Regions from separate parts of the Heyndrickxia sp. FSL W8-0496 genome, predicted to be linked through region 1. Evidence: a T-box and tRNA genes for the amino acid it is inferred to sense, from the RefSeq annotation. Region 1 holds a T-box; the other holds one or more tRNA genes.
What was found. A T-box is a leader RNA that pairs with one kind of tRNA and senses whether it is charged. The one in region 1 lies ahead of ileS (isoleucine--tRNA ligase), so its partner is inferred to be a tRNA-Ile.
Positions count from the first base shown of each region.

Region 1 (4,431 bases):
CGATTGCCTCAACTACCACATCCGCTGGAAACTGAGAATGAAATACATCTGTGTTTTCAAACGGATAATGGTACTGAGCGAATGGCATTGAACCACTATCAAACCACACGTCTATTACCTCTTCTGTTCGCTTCATTGTCCCATGGCAATTAGGACACTCAAAGGAAATTTGGTCAACATATGGTTTATGAAGCTCAATCGTTGATACGGATTCCTTTGCATGTTTTTTTAAATCTTCAATACTTTTCGGGGCAATTTCATGTTTACATGTATGACAAACCCAAACGTTTAAAGGAGTTCCCCAGTATCTTTTTCTGCTGATATTCCAATCCACTAATCCTTCTAAGAAATTGCCAAATCTCCCGTTTTTTATATGATCAGGGAACCAATTGACTTGTTGATTATTTGAAATCAATGCATTTTTAAGGGCAGTTGTTTTGATAAACCAGCTCTCTGTCGCATAATACAATAATGGAGTATCACACCTCCAGCAATGAGGATAAGAATGTTCATACTTTTCTTTATGATATAAAAGCCCCTTTTGATGTAATAGTTTTACGATATCCACATCACTTTCTTTTACTTTTTGACCAGCTAGTGGCGTAAAAATATCATTATATCTTCCTTGTTCATCAACTAAATTGATAAAAGATAATTGATTTTCTTGTACTAAACGATAATCATCTTCTCCATATGCAGGTGCGATATGAACAATTCCTGTTCCACTATCCTCAGTAACAAATGAAGCTTCAACAATACAATGTCCTTTTTCTAGCTCAACAAAATTAAATGGGGCTTCATAGGTTAATCCAACGAGATCTGTCCCCTTGACGACTTCAATTAGTGTATAAGGCTGATTGATAACTTGTTCTAACCTAGCAACAGCAATAATTACTATCTGATCCTCTATTTCTACTCTTGCATAATCAAGATCGCCATTTACTGCAAGTGCGACATTGGCAGGCAATGTCCATGGTGTAGTCGTCCATCCTAGTACATATTCGTTTTCCCTGTCCTTAAGTTTAAACTTTACCGTCGCACTTAAATCTTTTACATTTTTATATCCTTGTGCAACCTCATGTGAACTTAAAGAAGTCTGACAGCTAGGGCAATAGGGCGAGACGCGATGTCCTTTATATAGCAATCCTTTTTCATGAATCGTTCCGAGAATATGCCATACAGATTCAATGTATTCATTAGTCATAGTCATATATGGATGATCCATATCAACCCAATAACCTAAATCTGTTGTAAAATCCCTCCATTGCTTTTCATAAAAGAATACACTTTCCTTACATTTTTCGATAAATGGTTCAATACCGTAATGTTCAATTTCTTGTTTTCCTGATATTCCCAGCTGCTTTTCTACTCCTAATTCAACTGGTAAACCATGTGTATCCCATCCTGCTTTTCTAATTACTTGTTTACCATTCATCGTTTGATAACGGGCAATAATATCCTTAATTGTCCTCCCTAAAGCATGGCCAACATGTGGAAGTCCATTTGCAGTAGGTGGTCCCTCATAAAAAATGTAGCGATCTTTTCCGGTTCTATTATCTATTGAACGTTGAAAAATATTTTCCTTATCCCAATACTCCTGCCAACGCTTCTCACGTTCAAAACTTCTATGATTCTGACTATCCATTTTAGCATCCTCCTTAATTAATTTTGAAAAATAAAAAACACTCGTCCCTAAAAATAGGGACGAGTGTATTAACCCGCGTTACCACCCAAAATTCTGCTTATTACAAACAGCACTTGTCAACGTACTATCATACGCGTTCCTTGTAACGGCGGACTCCCGTCAAGACTTACTTAAAAATTTCAGCCTTGCATCTCAGAGATGATTTTTCCGTTCGGCTTCCTCACTGGCTTTCACCATACCCAGCTCGCTTCAAGAGTTCAATCCTTACGTACTTTTTCTCTTCATCGATTTATACATCAAATATTTCGATTATCATACCACTCACAATAATGAATATCAAGATATTTTTATTTATTGCGATCTCATTTTTATCTCTTTTCTAACATTCTCGATATTTAGATAATTCTCCAAGTGATAACATCAAGATGACACTTCCCTATATTCCACTGAGAAAAAGACCTGTGAACTCGAAACCTTTATTATTTGTAAAGACCGGCAGTTAGTTTTTTACACAAGCAACACTCTATACGAAAAAGGTCTTAAAAAAGTAACAAATTAATCAAAACAGCTTTTACTTTTTTTCATTACCTCTTTTGAAGTTTCCTGTAACCTTAGCTAAGAGTAGTTGGATTTCTTTTTCATTTACAGCTTGTGTAATTTTAGAAAGGAGCTTTTCTGCTTCTTTTCCTTTTAAAATCTTAACTTGTTTGCCATACCAATCAATAAATATCGTATTATTCTTTGAAATCCGATAAGTGAAAACCTCATCTTCTAATCGATTGCGTTTATCAATATTCCCCATCCAGTACCATTCCCCACCTCTGTTTATGAAAAAAAGCTCCTTTATTGGAGCTTAAATAATGGAGTGTCGCGTCTTTTTATGATTCGAAAACGCTTCTTTTAAGATGCGATTATTTTCATCGAATCGTTTTGCTTTTTCTTGAATATATTTTTTACTTCCATTCGCTTTACCGGAGGCGACATGAATAATACTATCGTTTTTTGTCCGTTTAGGTTCTGCAGCCACTATCGAATCCCTCCTAACAATTGAATAGCGAAATCACGATACAATGCTGATTCTGATTCCATTATATCACGCATCACATCATCCTTAAAGCCTTGAACCTTCTCAATAGACCAATATGACTCAACTGGATAATGAAAACTTATGACATAATTTCCTGTACGAATTGATAAATAAAATTGCTGCTTCTCTTCACTAAAAAATAACTCCTGGCCAGACTGACTATGAAAAGCTTGAACAGAATACGAACTCCTATCCACTAAAGGATATGTTTTATTTTCATCACTTGCCATACCAGATACACTTACAAGTGTTAATAAATCACCCTTTTTTTTGTATAAAGTTGTTCCTGAACAGGATTCATATGCACCAAGCTCTGTTTCGAACATGGTATGGGGCTGACTATAAATGATCCCATTTTTTAAAAAACGTTGAAGATATTCTAAAAACAATCGTGGATTGATTAATTCACCATTTTTAATATAACTTATGATTTTAGAGGTAAAATCAGCATGTTTTTTATAAATAGGACCTTCTTGAAGTTGTTCTTCGATGGTTCCTTCAAATGCGAGATATTTACTTCCTCTTCTAAACAAATCACTAAAATATCGTTTTATAGTAAGGCTAGGATCCATTCCGAAGGATATTTTCTCCAAATAATGACCTTTGATATAAATGTCATACATAAATCCCCAAATATACGATTCAATATTTTCATATTCTTTTTTCTTTGGATGCTTTTCCCATGCTTCTTTTGCGATTTCAAAGTAATTATCAGGATTAGTGCCAAAAGTTTCTTTATAGCTTTTTAACATTTCGCCAATAATTAAACGAATTTCATACCAAAAAAGATCATAAATATAATCTTCCACAAAAACAATAATATATTTATTACATTGATAAGCCTTCTGAAACTCACAATGAGTGATTGTCGCCTTATAATATTGGCTATAATTACCAGCTTTATCAGATATGAAAAGAAGAAAAATATCACTCATTTCCACATACTTTAAACAATTCTCTACAAGCTGTTCTGGCGGCCAAGGTCCAAAATCCTTTTCATACATTAAAGGTCTATGCTCCATCTCCATTAATAATCGATGGAGATTTCCCCTTAAGGGTCTAAGTCGATCTTGGGCAGCTGAACTAATAAATATTTTTGTAGGTTCGGGCAAAATACATCACTCCTTACTTAGTAAAAAATTCGATGTATTTGCCCTAAAATCCTTTAATTTATTTTATCTGTAATCCTCAAGATTAAGTACGTTTGTGCACCATTCTTCATAAAATTCAGGTTCATGAGATACAATCAGTAATGTTCCTTCATATTGCTTTAGTGCTAACGCCAATGCTTCTTTTGCTTGAACATCTAAGTGATTCGTTGGCTCGTCAAGAATAAGCCAGTTACTTTTTTCTAACATCAATTGACATAATCTTACTTTCGTCTGTTCACCCCCACTTAAAGTATGAAGTGGTTGTAATATATGTTCTTTATTGATACCAGCACGTGCAAGAGCTTGGCGAATTTCTTTTTGATTCATTTGTTCATGCATAGACCAAATATAATCCATCGGTGTTTGTTCAACTGGCGTATGCCATTCTTGTTCGAAATAAGATGGCCTTACATTATCACCTATTGAAATTGTTCCGCTTAAAGGATTAATTTCACCCATCATTGTTTTTAGTAAGGTAGATTTTCCAATCCCATTATGTCCAATAATAGCAACTTTTTCACCTCTTTTTAAAGTAAAGTTTAAAGACG
Region 1 covers NZ_JBBOXX010000001.1:2,458,909-2,463,339, reverse strand. Annotated here, with positions in the region: gene ileS (isoleucine--tRNA ligase) at 1-1,645, opposite strand, end outside; T-box leader at 1,698-1,939, opposite strand; gene NST63_RS12425 (hypothetical protein) at 2,217-2,447, opposite strand; gene NST63_RS12420 (hypothetical protein) at 2,499-2,672, opposite strand; gene NST63_RS12415 (DUF4062 domain-containing protein) at 2,672-3,844, opposite strand; gene NST63_RS12410 (ABC-F family ATP-binding cassette domain-containing protein) at 3,908-4,431, opposite strand, start outside.

Region 2 (4,431 bases), 2.4 Mb from region 1:
CTCCCTGATGATTAGCGGCGGACGGGTGAGTAACACGTGGGTAACCTGCCTGTAAGACTGGGATAACTCCGGGAAACCGGGGCTAATACCGGATAACTTTTTCCTTCGCATGAAGGAGAATTGAAAGATGGCTCCGGCTATCACTTACAGATGGACCCGCGGCGCATTAGCTAGTTGGTGAGGTAACGGCTCACCAAGGCGACGATGCGTAGCCGACTTGAGAGGGTGATCGGCCACACTGGGACTGAGACACGGCCCAGACTCCTACGGGAGGCAGCAGTAGGGAATCTTCCGCAATGGACGAAAGTCTGACGGAGCAACGCCGCGTGAGTGATGAAGGTTTTCGGATCGTAAAACTCTGTTGTTAGGGAAGAACAAGTATCGTTCGAATAGGGCGGTACCTTGACGGTACCTAACCAGAAAGCCACGGCTAACTACGTGCCAGCAGCCGCGGTAATACGTAGGTGGCAAGCGTTGTCCGGAATTATTGGGCGTAAAGCGCGCGCAGGCGGTTTCTTAAGTCTGATGTGAAATCTTGCGGCTCAACCGCAAGCGGCCATTGGAAACTGGGAGACTTGAGTGCAGAAGAGGAGAGTGGAATTCCACGTGTAGCGGTGAAATGCGTAGAGATGTGGAGGAACACCAGTGGCGAAGGCGACTCTCTGGTCTGTAACTGACGCTGAGGCGCGAAAGCGTGGGGAGCGAACAGGATTAGATACCCTGGTAGTCCACGCCGTAAACGATGAGTGCTAAGTGTTAGAGGGTTTCCGCCCTTTAGTGCTGCAGCTAACGCATTAAGCACTCCGCCTGGGGAGTACGGCCGCAAGGCTGAAACTCAAAGGAATTGACGGGGGCCCGCACAAGCGGTGGAGCATGTGGTTTAATTCGAAGCAACGCGAAGAACCTTACCAGGTCTTGACATCCTCTTGACCTCCCTAGAGATAGGGATTTCCCTTCGGGGACAGGAGTGACAGGTGGTGCATGGTTGTCGTCAGCTCGTGTCGTGAGATGTTGGGTTAAGTCCCGCAACGAGCGCAACCCTTGACCTTAGTTGCCAGCATTTAGTTGGGCACTCTAAGGTGACTGCCGGTGACAAACCGGAGGAAGGTGGGGATGACGTCAAATCATCATGCCCCTTATGACCTGGGCTACACACGTGCTACAATGGATGGTACAAAGGGCTGCAAGACCGCGAGGTTTAGCCAATCCCATAAAACCATTCTCAGTTCGGATTGTAGGCTGCAACTCGCCTACATGAAGCCGGAATCGCTAGTAATCGCGGATCAGCATGCCGCGGTGAATACGTTCCCGGGCCTTGTACACACCGCCCGTCACACCACGAGAGTTTGTAACACCCGAAGTCGGTGAGGTAACCTTTTGGAGCCAGCCGCCGAAGGTGGGACAGATGATTGGGGTGAAGTCGTAACAAGGTAGCCGTATCGGAAGGTGCGGCTGGATCACCTCCTTTCTAAGGAATATGGAAAACCACTTACGTGGTTCAGACGTCTTCTGTTTTGTTCAGTTTTGAAGGTTCAATCCTTCTAAGAAAATATGCATGAATAAAAACATGACTTTGGTATGTTCATCTATCCATTGTCTTTTGTTTCCTAATAAATGTGGGCCTATAGCTCAGCTGGTTAGAGCGCACGCCTGATAAGCGTGAGGTCGATGGTTCGAGTCCATTTAGGCCCACCATATAAACATTTTTTGGGGCCTTAGCTCAGCTGGGAGAGCGCCTGCTTTGCACGCAGGAGGTCAGCGGTTCGATCCCGCTAGGCTCCACCATTGTTCTTTGAAAACTAGATAATATAAGAAGTAACCAAGTAATAACCGAGAATCGCCACTTTATGGATGAATCCATTAAGTAGTTTTTAAACTGTAAGGGCAAGGAGAAGCGAGAAGATCGAGGAAACGAACGAAGGAGCACCGCAGCGTATTACACATACGTGAGGATGCGAATGAGTGAGTTGACGAAGAGATTCGAAGCTTATCATTGGCCGTAGGTTAAGTTAGTAAGGGCGCACGGTGAATGCCTTGGCACTAGGAGCCGATGAAGGACGGGACTAACACCGATATGCTTCGGGGAGCTGTAAGCGAGCTTTGATCCGGAGATTTCCGAATGGGGGAACCCACTGCCCGTAATGGGGTAGTATCCTTGCTTGAATACATAGAGTAAGGAAGGCAGACCCGGGGAACTGAAACATCTAAGTACCCGGAGGAAGAGAAAGCAATTGCGATTTCCTGAGTAGCGGCGAGCGAAACGGAAGAAGCCCAAACCAAGAGGCTTGCCTCTTGGGGTTGTAGGACACTCTATACGGAGTTACAAAGGAACGGAGTAGATGAAGAGGTCTGGAAAGGCCCGTCAAAGAAGGTAACAACCCTGTAGTTGAAACTTCGTTCCCTCCAGAGTGGATCCTGAGTACGGCGGGACACGTGAAATCCCGTCGGAAGCAGGGAGGACCATCTCCCAAGGCTAAATACTCCCTAGTGACCGATAGTGAACCAGTACCGTGAGGGAAAGGTGAAAAGCACCCCGGGAGGGGAGTGAAAGAGAACCTGAAACCGTGTGCCTACAAGTAGTTAGAGCTCTATGCTTTATGCAGAGTGATAGCGTGCCTTTTGTAGAATGAACCGGCGAGTTACGATTTCATGCAAGGTTAAGCTGAAGAGGCGGAGCCGCAGCGAAAGCGAGTCTGAATAGGGCGATTAAGTATGAGGTCGTAGACCCGAAACCAGGTGATCTACCCATGTCCAGGGTGAAGGTAAGGTAACACTTACTGGAGGCCCGAACCCACGCACGTTGAAAAGTGCGGGGATGAGGTGTGGGTAGCGGAGAAATTCCAATCGAACTTGGAGATAGCTGGTTCTCTCCGAAATAGCTTTAGGGCTAGCCTTAAGGTAAGAGTCTTGGAGGTAGAGCACTGTTTGGACTAGGGGCCCTCATCGGGTTACCGAATTCAGACAAACTCCGAATGCCAATGACTTATCCTTAGGAGTCAGACTGCGAGTGATAAGATCCGTAGTCAAGAGGGAAACAGCCCAGACCACCAGCTAAGGTCCCAAAGTATACGTTAAGTGGAAAAGGATGTGGAGTTGCTTAGACAACCAGGATGTTGGCTTAGAAGCAGCCACCATTTAAAGAGTGCGTAATAGCTCACTGGTCGAGTGACTCTGCGCCGAAAATGTACCGGGGCTAAACGTATCACCGAAGCTGTGGATGGACATCTTATGATGTCCGTGGTAGGAGAGCGTTCTAAGGGCTGCGAAGCTAGACCGTAAGGACTGGTGGAGCGCTTAGAAGTGAGAATGCCGGTATGAGTAGCGAAAGAAGGGTGAGAATCCCTTCCACCGAATGCCTAAGGTTTCCTGAGGAAGGCTCGTCCGCTCAGGGTTAGTCGGGACCTAAGCCGAGGCCGAAAGGCGTAGGCGATGGACAACAGGTTGATATTCCTGTACCACCTCTTCACCGTTTGAACGATGGGGGGACGCAGGAGGATAGGGTAAGCGCACTGCTGGAATAGTGCGTCCAAGCAGTTAGAGGGGTGACGAGGCAAATCCCGTCACCAGATACCTTGAGCTGTGATGGCGAGGGAAATTTAGTACCGAAGTTCCTGATTCCACACTGCCTAGAAAATCCTCTAGTGAGGTGAAAGGTGCCCGTACCGCAAACCGACACAGGTAGGCGAGGAGAGAATCCTAAGGTGAGCGAGAGAACTCTCGTTAAGGAACTCGGCAAAATGACCCCGTAACTTCGGGAGAAGGGGTGCTCTGTTAGGGTGCAAGCCCGAGAGAGCCGCAGTGAATAGGCCCAGGCGACTGTTTAGCAAAAACACAGGTCTCTGCGAAGCCGTAAGGCGAAGTATAGGGGCTGACGCCTGCCCGGTGCTGGAAGGTTAAGAGGAGAGGTTAGTCGCAAGACGAAGCTTTGAATTGAAGCCCCAGTAAACGGCGGCCGTAACTATAACGGTCCTAAGGTAGCGAAATTCCTTGTCAGGTAAGTTCTGACCCGCACGAAAGGCGCAACGATCTGGGCACTGTCTCAACGAGAGACTCGGTGAAATTATAGTACCTGTGAAGATGCAGGTTACCCGCGACAGGACGGAAAGACCCCGTGGAGCTTTACTGCAGCTTGATATTGAATTTTGGTACAGCTTGTACAGGATAGGTAGGAGCCTTTGAAACCGGAGCGCCAGCTTCGGTGGAGGCATCGGTGGGATACTACCCTGGCTGTATTGAAATTCTAACCCGCACCCCTGAATCGGGGTGGGAGACAGTGTCAGGCAGGCAGTTTGACTGGGGCGGTCGCCTCCTAAAAGGTAACGGAGGCGCCCAAAGGTTCCCTCAGAATGGTTGGAAATCATTCGCAGAGTGTAAAGGCACAAGGGAGCTTGACTGCGAGACCTACAAGTCGAGCAGGGACGAAAGTCGGGC
Region 2 covers NZ_JBBOXX010000001.1:10,575-15,005, forward strand. Annotated here, with positions in the region: rRNA gene NST63_RS00045 (16S ribosomal RNA) at 1-1,468, shown strand, start outside; tRNA gene NST63_RS00050 (tRNA-Ile) at 1,619-1,695, shown strand; tRNA gene NST63_RS00055 (tRNA-Ala) at 1,710-1,785, shown strand; rRNA gene NST63_RS00060 (23S ribosomal RNA) at 2,003-4,431, shown strand, end outside.
Region 2: it has a tRNA-Ile gene. The T-box ahead of ileS (isoleucine--tRNA ligase) is inferred to sense a tRNA for this amino acid. The anticodon was not compared.